4 regions of the Bacillus sp. ABA4_010 genome follow, and region 4 is predicted to be linked to each of the others. Evidence: riboswitches for the same ligand, from Rfam matches in the RefSeq annotation. Region 4 holds a riboswitch; each other region holds the start of a gene.
What was found. Region 4 has a riboswitch for S-adenosylmethionine ahead of mtnW (2,3-diketo-5-methylthiopentyl-1-phosphate enolase). Riboswitches for the same ligand answer to the same signal wherever they lie in the genome.
Positions count from the first base shown of each region.

Region 1: it holds a riboswitch for S-adenosylmethionine, as region 4 does, so the genes downstream of both, ACXAEO_RS16680 (BMP family ABC transporter substrate-binding protein) here and mtnW (2,3-diketo-5-methylthiopentyl-1-phosphate enolase) in region 4, are expected to answer to the same signal.
Region 2: it holds a riboswitch for S-adenosylmethionine, as region 4 does, so the genes downstream of both, ACXAEO_RS21525 (methionine ABC transporter ATP-binding protein) here and mtnW (2,3-diketo-5-methylthiopentyl-1-phosphate enolase) in region 4, are expected to answer to the same signal.
Region 3: it holds a riboswitch for S-adenosylmethionine, as region 4 does, so the genes downstream of both, ACXAEO_RS16115 (transporter substrate-binding domain-containing protein) here and mtnW (2,3-diketo-5-methylthiopentyl-1-phosphate enolase) in region 4, are expected to answer to the same signal.

Region 1 is NZ_JBSWUN010000003.1:3,135,051-3,137,249, forward strand. Features, by position in the region: gene ACXAEO_RS16675 (ABC transporter ATP-binding protein) at 1-222, opposite strand, end outside; gene ACXAEO_RS16680 (BMP family ABC transporter substrate-binding protein) at 309-1,322, opposite strand; SAM riboswitch class I at 1,502-1,611, opposite strand; gene ACXAEO_RS16685 (hypothetical protein) at 1,797-2,199, shown strand, end outside.
Region 2 is NZ_JBSWUN010000004.1:402,455-404,653, forward strand. Features, by position in the region: gene ACXAEO_RS21520 (O-acetylhomoserine aminocarboxypropyltransferase/cysteine synthase family protein) at 1-615, shown strand, start outside; SAM riboswitch class I at 796-904, shown strand; gene ACXAEO_RS21525 (methionine ABC transporter ATP-binding protein) at 1,020-2,045, shown strand; gene ACXAEO_RS21530 (methionine ABC transporter permease) at 2,038-2,199, shown strand, end outside.
Region 3 is NZ_JBSWUN010000003.1:3,012,956-3,015,154, forward strand. Features, by position in the region: gene ACXAEO_RS16115 (transporter substrate-binding domain-containing protein) at 58-885, opposite strand; SAM riboswitch class I at 1,095-1,199, opposite strand; gene rraA (ribonuclease E activity regulator RraA) at 1,277-1,759, opposite strand; gene ACXAEO_RS16125 (MupG family TIM beta-alpha barrel fold protein) at 1,855-2,199, opposite strand, start outside.
Region 4 is NZ_JBSWUN010000003.1:2,881,245-2,883,443, reverse strand. Features, by position in the region: gene ACXAEO_RS15510 (aminotransferase class I/II-fold pyridoxal phosphate-dependent enzyme) at 1-911, shown strand, start outside; SAM riboswitch class I at 996-1,110, shown strand; gene mtnW (2,3-diketo-5-methylthiopentyl-1-phosphate enolase) at 1,226-2,199, shown strand, end outside.

The DNA.
Region 1 (2,199 bases), 250 kb from region 4:
ATCAGACGGATTCGTAAACGATACTCTTTTCCCGTTTAAAACAACTTCTCCTGCTGTCGGCTGCTCCATGCCATACAACATTCGCATTAATGTCGTTTTTCCTGCTCCGTTTTCTCCTACAATCGCATGTACTTCCCCTTCTTTAAGGGAAAACGAAATACCTTCATTGGCTGTAAACGAGCCGTACTGTTTGGTCATATTTTTCATTTCTAATCGATGCATCGTTATCCTTTCCCTCCTTTACTCTGTGGAAGCAGAAAAGGGAAACCGACTACGAATATATGCAGTCGGCCCGCTTTCTGATCGTTTTACTTTAATGGATCTGTCACTTCAATCTTTCCTGCGACAATCTCATCTTTCAATGCTTTCACTTGGTCAATCACTTCTTGTCCGACAAACGGGTTAAGAGGTGTTGCACTGTCTCTTGTGACATAAGTGACGCCTACTCCATCTTCTTTTAATCCATATGCCACGACACCAGCTTCAAGCGTCTCTTCTGTAAATGCCTTTACGGTTTCGTAGGCAGCCGTATCCGTTCCTTTTAATTGCGATAACACAATGTGAGCTGGGTCAAGCTCTGTTCGGTCTACATCTTGTCCTGCTGTATAGAACCCTTTTTCTTTTGCTGCTTCAAATACGCCAAGGTCACCTACCGCAGCCGCTCCTGCTACAAAGTCGGCACCATTTGATGCTTGCAGCAATGCCATTTCTTTCGCTTTAGCTGGGTCTGTAAAGCTTCCTACATAGTTAATAAGAAATTCCGCTTCCGGATTTGTCGCTTTTAATCCTTCTTCAAAGCCGACAGTCCATTTTTTCAACAACGGAATATCCATCGCGACCACCATACCGACTTTATTCGTTTTCGTTGATAAACCAGCTGCTGCTCCAAGTAAATAAGCAGCTTCTTGCTCACGGAAGGTGACACTGCGCACATTTGGCAAATCAACAACGGTATCAATGATGGCAAACTGACGATCTGGATTTTCCGTTGCGACTTTTTTCAACGCATCTTCCGATTCAAAAGATGAAGTAATAATTAAGTCATAGCCTTCGGCAACCGCTGCACGAAGATTATCTTCAATGGCTGCATGATCTGTTGATTCAATCGTTTTTAGTTCTACACCAAACTCTTCTGCAGCTTTTTTCGCGCCTTCATCCATCTGCTGGAAAAACGGGTTCACACCAATTTTTTCAGGCAATACAAGCGCAATCCGTTTTGTTCCGCTTTGTTCCTCTCCACCTTCGTTAGAGGAAGATGGTGATGATTGGCAGCCTGCTAATAATAGAGCGAAGACTGTAAATAACAATAGTAATTTTTTCATAATATCCTCCTTATGTAGTTCGCAATTAATTTACACATCTCAATAATTCCAATGTCATTATGACACGATTCAACTGAAAACACAAACATTTTTTTGTTTAGAATTAAAAATGTTCGTATTTTACCAACTCAAAAAGAAAACCTCATCCCATAAGGAAGAGGTTTTCTGCCGATCACTCTTCCTTATCTTCAGAACGTCAACCGTTCTTCAGGATTTGGCACCTTTCTGTTTATAAAACAGTGGTTGCCGGGCTTCGCAGGGCCAGTCCCTCCGCCTCTCTTGATAAGGATATATTTTTTAATTGTTTATAATTTTAATAAAAATGAGATATTTGTCAACCCTTTTTTTATTTTTCCGATTACAATAGTTGGATTTTCTTTTTTAAAAAACGCCCGCTACCTATCATTCATTTTGGAAGAAACTTTTTCCTGGATTGTTTCGTATTACATATTGGAAGAAAAAGGGGGAACTCGTATGAAAATGGAAGAGATTTCATCACTACGAAAGCATCAATTTATTTTGTTAAATTGCGGTATGGCCATTATGTTTTTTATCCTCATAGCAAGCGTGGAGTTAGGTTTGTCAATGCGCGGGCTTTATATAAGTTTAATTGTTTTTATGCTCGCTCAAGTCATCACCACTATCCGAATCCAGCAGCCGCTTCTTTACGTCTTTTCTCACAAAATGCGAAAGCTGATGCAATATGAGCAGAAGAAAATGGGGACACAATGGAAAGCACAACAAAAACTGATCGTCGTTCTTCAGTCTTTTTTAATCCTTATGTTCTTGTTTCAGGCATGGCTAATGGGCGATCAGCCTTTCTATTTTCCGGGAGAGCGTTCTTATTTAGCGGGAATATACTTATTTACCGTCGCCT
Region 2 (2,199 bases), on a different contig from region 4:
CCTAAATTTCCGGGATTTACGACACCGGATCCAAGTTATCATGACATTGTATATGCAGAGGCGTTAGGGCCGTTAGCGTATATTGTGAAAGCGAGAGTTCAGTTGCTTCGCGATATTGGCGCATCGATGAGCCCATTTAATGCATTTCAATTCAGTCTTGGATTGGAAACTCTCCATGTGCGGATGAAAGAGCATGTAGCAAATGTTCGGAAGGTAATTGCTTACTTAGAGCAGCATCCTGCCGTTGATTGGATTCTTTATCCAGAATTAGCGGACCATCCTCAGCATGAAGAGGCGAAAAAATATTTGCCAAAAGGGGCAGGTGCGGTATTAGTATTCGGCATTAAAGGGGGAAGAGAAGCCGGACAGAAACTCATCAACTCGGTTCAGCTTTGGTCTCATGTAGCCAATGTGGGCGATGCGAAAAGTTTAATTATTCATCCTGCTAGCACGACTCATCAGCAATTAAATGCAGAGCAGCTGAAGGCTGCGGGGGTCAGTGAAGATTTAATTCGCTTGTCTGTTGGGATTGAGCATATTGATGACCTTGTAGAAGATTTAGAGCAGGCCATTAAAGAGGCGACGGGTTTGACGTCATCGGCTGTGAACATATAAAAACCAAAAAACGCGTGAATATAGTCGACAAAACCGTGATAGAAGATTCCGCTTTTGTTGAGTATTAAAAATAGAGTGAAAATACAACTAATTGATTGACACTTGAATCATGTCCATGCTACAATCACTTTCGTACCTTTTAGACAATAAACGACAAACTTAAATAGATAACGATAAGTACTCTTATCAAGAGAGGTGGAGGGATATGGCCCTATGAAGCCCGGCAACCGTCAGTGTAAACTGAAATGGTGCCAATTCCATCAAAGCAGATTGCTTTGAGAGATGAGAGAAAGGACCGAACAATTGAAGCCTTTCTACTCATATGTAGAAAGGCTTTTTAATTTGTCTGGACATGTTTAGAAGCGGATCAACAAAGAATAAGGCTCAAAAGAAGGTGAGAAGGCATGATTACATTAACAGGTGTCAAAAAAATCTATCGCGCGAAACACGGGAATGTGACAGCGGTAGATAACGTTAATTTAGAAATCAAATCTGGGGAAATCTTTGGGATTATCGGATATAGCGGAGCAGGGAAAAGCTCTTTGATCCGGCTGCTGAACGGTCTTGAAACACCGACAGAAGGAACGGTTGAAGTAGCAGGAAATGACATTGGTCGAATTAAAGGAGAAAAGCTCCGTAAAGCTCGGCAGGAAATCAGTATGATTTTCCAGCATTTCAATCTGCTATGGTCGCGTACAGTAAGGGAAAACATCGCGTTTCCTCTTGAGATTACAGGTGTTCCGAAAAGCGAACGGATGAGACGAGTAGATGAACTCATCAAATTGGTTGGATTAGAAGGCCGGGAGGATGCGTATCCGTCTCAGCTGAGCGGAGGACAAAAGCAACGTGTCGGCATCGCTCGCGCATTAGCTAATAATCCTAAGGTATTACTTTGTGATGAGGCAACTTCTGCCCTTGATCCGCAAACGACGGATGCCATTTTGGACTTGCTTGTGGACATTAATGAACAACTTGGGCTAACAATTGTTTTAATTACGCATGAGATGCATGTCATCCGTAAAATTTGTCATCGTGTGGCGGTCATGGAGAGCGGACAAGTCGTAGAGCAAGGGGAAGTATTGGAAGTATTCCGAAATCCAAAACAGCCAATTACGAAAAGATTCGTCAAACAAGTGACAGAGCCGGAACAAACAAGAGAGACCATTGAGCATCTTGTCAGCCAACATCCGGACGGAAAGATTATTCAGTTAACATTTGTGGGTGAATCAGCGGAACAGCCGCTTATTACGAACTTGATTCGCAATTTTGATTTGAATATAAACATTTTGCAAGGGAAAATTTCACAAACGCAAAAAGGATCATACGGAACCTTGTTTGTGCAATTACTTGGAGAGGCAAATGTGATTGAAAATGCGATTGCCTTTGTAAGAGAAAACAGAGTGGAAGTCGAGGTGATTGAAAATGAATAGTCAATGGTTTGAGCTACTGAAATGGGATAAACTAATGGATGCCACTCAGGAAACCATCTATATGACTTTTCTTTCAGTTGCCGCTACTTTCGTGTTAGGGTTATTACTTGGGTTGTTATTATTTTTAACAGCAAAAGGGAACATGTGGGAGAAC
Region 3 (2,199 bases), 130 kb from region 4:
TTCAAGAACATTTACAATGGTTATTCAGACCACTTGAATTTTCTAGGTCGATTTATATTATTCAGGGATGTATTCTCCGCCTGTCCATTTTGTTGAAAGCTTAGCTAATGTCCCATCTTCTTTCAGCTCTTTTAGAATTGGATCTATTAATGCCTTCAACTCCTCACCTTGCTCTTCATCTTTCAAGACAATCCCCATATTATCGTTCACTAACGGCTGTCCGACCACTTCTAAGTCTAAATCAAACTTTTCCATGACCGAATGAATCATAATCGGATCATTCACATAGGCATCCACACGACCATTCTGGACATCTTGTAAAATTTCCGAAGGGTTTCCACTTTCGCTATATTTTAAAATAATATCGTTATCTGCTTTTTTATTATGTTCTTCCAGTAATAGCGTGTACGAATCACCCGCTAACGCCCCAACCTTCTTCCCTTCTAAATCTTCTATGGTCGTAATATCCTTTCGACCAGCCTTCACGACAATGACCGTTTCTGCTGCAAAATAAGATTCATCTGTAAATAAGTACTTTTCTTCACGTTCTGGCGTTTTCGCTACTTGGTCTGCAATGGCCTGAATTTTATTTGACTCTAAGGCTAGGAACATACTATCCCAAGGCGTGGCCACAAACTCAAATGTATAACCATCTAGCTTTTTATCAATTTCCTTCACTACTTCGATATCATAGCCTGTTAGTTCATTGTTCTCATCCGTGAAGGCGAAAGGCGGATAATCATTTTGGGTTCCAACTAAAATCACTTTTTCCTCTAGTTCATTCGTCGCTTCATTTGCTGCTTCTTTCGTCGAACAACCGCTCAATACTCCGGCAAACCCTACTAATGCCACTACTGGTACTAATAAACGAGATCTTTTTTTCATGTCTTCGACTCCTTCTTTTCATAAATGAAAATGATGACCATATAAGTAATGACTTACCAAATTTATAAAATGAATAAATAATGATACACATTCGAAAAAGGAACGCAACTATTTAATTTGAATATTGGGTTAATTCAGAATATCATTCGTTTAATCTCTTAATGTAAACAAAAAAACCTCTTTCAATCAGAAAGAGGCTTTGTATCGAAACCTTATCTCTCAGAATGAAACACTCTGCAGGAATTAGCACCTTTCATCGAAATGATGGTTGCTGGACGTCATCGGGCCTGTCCCTCAGTCTCTCTTGATAAGATATTTATTTTTTAGCATATTATGATATTAGTTAATATTGAGAATATTGTCAAATGAATTTTTAATCATTTACGTGAATTCATGTGAGGAGATTTCTTGCTGCTGTCATAACACCATCTTCATCTGCATACACATAGCTTCCCGGAACCCAATCGATTCCGCCGAAATGAAGGGTCGTCTCTCTTTCTCCTTTTCCTTCTTTTTTACTTTTTAACGGATGCGTACCAATGGCGAAAATCCCGACATTTAGCTGCGCTAATTCTGCACTATCTCTGACACAGCCATTAATAATAACACCCGCTAACCCGCGCGTTCGTGCAATCTCCCCTAATCGGTCGCCCATTAATGCACAGTTTCTAGAACCTCCCCCATTCACTACTAATACGTGGCCTGCCGGAATCGTTTCAAGAGCTTCTTTTACCAATACATTATCTTCGTGTACGTTCACCGTTGAAATTGGACCAAAAAACCTTCTTTTCCCGCCGTACGACCGAAACTCGACCGTACAAACGTTCAATTCATCCGCGAAATCATCACATAAATCCGCCGTTCTCACTTCCATCATCCCATCTCCCTTCCTTACATTGTTCTTCATTCGCTCACGACCGAAAAATTCCTTTTGCATTTGGTGAAGGAAATGAAACGTGACACCGAAACCTATGGCTTCACCTTCTTCAATTCCAGCCTTTGACCAGGATGAACAGCGGAAAGAAGGGGGACATCTTCTAGTATAACGTGGCCGATGACATTCACTCGTTCATCCGCTGGAAGATCCCGTAAGATAATTTGCACTTCACCGCGGTAACGTCCGTAACGGTCATTATCCATCGTAATCATTCCTTGCAGACGTTTCACCGTGTTAGTCGGTTCCACACATTCTGCCCTTCTCGTATCCATCAAACGGATAACATCTCTAGCGGAATCGGGACGAAGACGGTATTCTCCTTCTGGCAAAATCGAAGACTGAATCCGAATAGGAAGAATGCTATCTGCATCATATTT
Region 4 (2,199 bases):
AAATCGACCCGGAAAAGGAAGTGGCGATTTTATTCGGCGGGAAAGCGGGGCTTGTGGAAATTCCCCAATGTTTATTAAATCCGGGAGATACAGTATTAGTACCAGACCCGGGCTATCCCGACTATTGGTCAGGGGTGGAACTTGCTCAGGCTCGAATGGAAACGATGCCACTTCGCGCAGAACATCAATTTCTTCCAAACTACGAAGAACTGTCAGAAGAAGTCAAACAAAAAGCGAAGCTTATGTTTTTAAATTATCCGAATAACCCGACAGGTGCGACGGCAACGTCTGCGTTTTTTGAAGAAACAGTAGACATGGCTAAACAGCATGATATTTGTGTCGTTCATGATTTTGCCTATGGAGCCGTTGGATTTGACGGACAAAAGCCGCGCAGCTTTTTACAAACAGATGGGGCGAAAGAGATTGGCATCGAAATTTATACATTCTCAAAAACATATAACATGGCGGGCTGGCGTGTTGGGTTTGCAGTAGGGAATGAAAGTGTCATTGAGGCGATTAACTTATTGCAAGATCATTTGTATGTCAGCATTTTCGGTGCGGTTCAAGCAGCAGCAGCGACAGCTTTGCTAGAGTCTCAAAGTTGTGTGGATGAACTTGTTGGATTGTATGAATCACGCCGTCGTGTCTTTATTGACGGATTGCAGCAAATTGGTTGGGATGTGCAAGCGCCTGCTGGCTCCTTTTTTGCTTGGCTGCCTGTGCCTGAAGGCTATTCGTCGGAACAGTTTGCGGATTTGTTACTGGAGGAGGCACATGTCGTTGTTGCGCCAGGCATTGGGTTCGGTGAATATGGAGAAGGATATGTTCGTGTAGGCTTATTGACGGACGAAGATCGTTTGCAGGAAGCGGTTGCCCGAATTGAACGTTTAAATTTATTTTCCAAAAAATAATTGACAAAGAAAAAAACTCCTGTCATAATCCAAACTAGATTAATTGAACATGAACTTTTTGGAAACTAACATAAATAAGCAACTTTCTTATCAAGAGCAGGTGGAGGGATGAGCCCGACGAAGCCCGGCAACCGACTTAACGATGCAAGACTGTTAAGCACGGTGCTAATTCTTACAGCAGTAAGCTGAGAGATAAGAAGAGTACTAGTAATTAGCCTCTTCTTATCGAAGAGGCTTTTTGTTTTGAGGTTGGTGCTTGATAATGTTTGCTAGAAAATGGACTATACAATCATACAGCAAAGGAGAACGGAAGCATGAGTGAAGTAATTGCGAGCTATTTGATTCATGGATTATCAGGAGGGTTCGAAAAGAAGGCAGAAGGAATTGCGCTTGGATTAACAATTGGTTCGTGGACGGATTTGCCGTTGCTTGAGCAAGAACAGCTCAAAAAGCATAAAGGGCGAGTTGTGTCAGTGACCCCTTTACAAACGGATTCAGATGAGCAGGCGTCTCAAGTGTTAATAAAAATTGCGTATCCTGCTGCCAATTTTTCAGCAGATATCCCAGCTATTTTAACGACGGTTTTCGGAAAATTATCACTTGATGGAAAAGTAAAACTTGTCGACTTAGACTTTCACGAATCATTGCTCGAGCAATTTCCTGGTCCTCGCTTTGGCATCGAGGGAATTCGAAAGAAACTTGGTGTGTACGATCGACCGCTTGTTATGAGCATCTTCAAAGGAGTGATTGGACGGGATATTAACTATTTGACTGAACAGCTTCGGGAACAGGCATTAGGTGGGGTTGATCTTGTCAAGGATGATGAAATTTTATTCGACAGCAACCTGACGCCGTTTGAAAAACGAATTACGGAAGGAAAGCGAGTGCTAGATGAGGTGTTTGCCCAAACAGGGCATCGTACGTTGTACGCCGTCAACTTGACAGGCCGTACATTTGACTTAAGAGAGAAAGCGAAGCGCGCCGCTGAACTTGGTGCAGATGCCTTGCTATTTAATGTATTTGCTTACGGGTTGGACGTGCTACAAGCATTGCGTGAAGATGATGAGATTGCGCTTCCGATTATGGCTCATCCAGCTGTCAGCGGGGCATCAACACCGTCCCCCTATTACGGCTTTTCGTATTCGCTACTACTTGGGAAGCTATTGCGCATCGCGGGAGCAGATTTATCGCTCTTTCCGTCTCCGTACGGAAGTGTAGCGTTGCCGTTCCAAGATGCGGTGGCGATTAAGGAGGAGCTTATCGTTTCAAATAACCACCTTAAAACAGC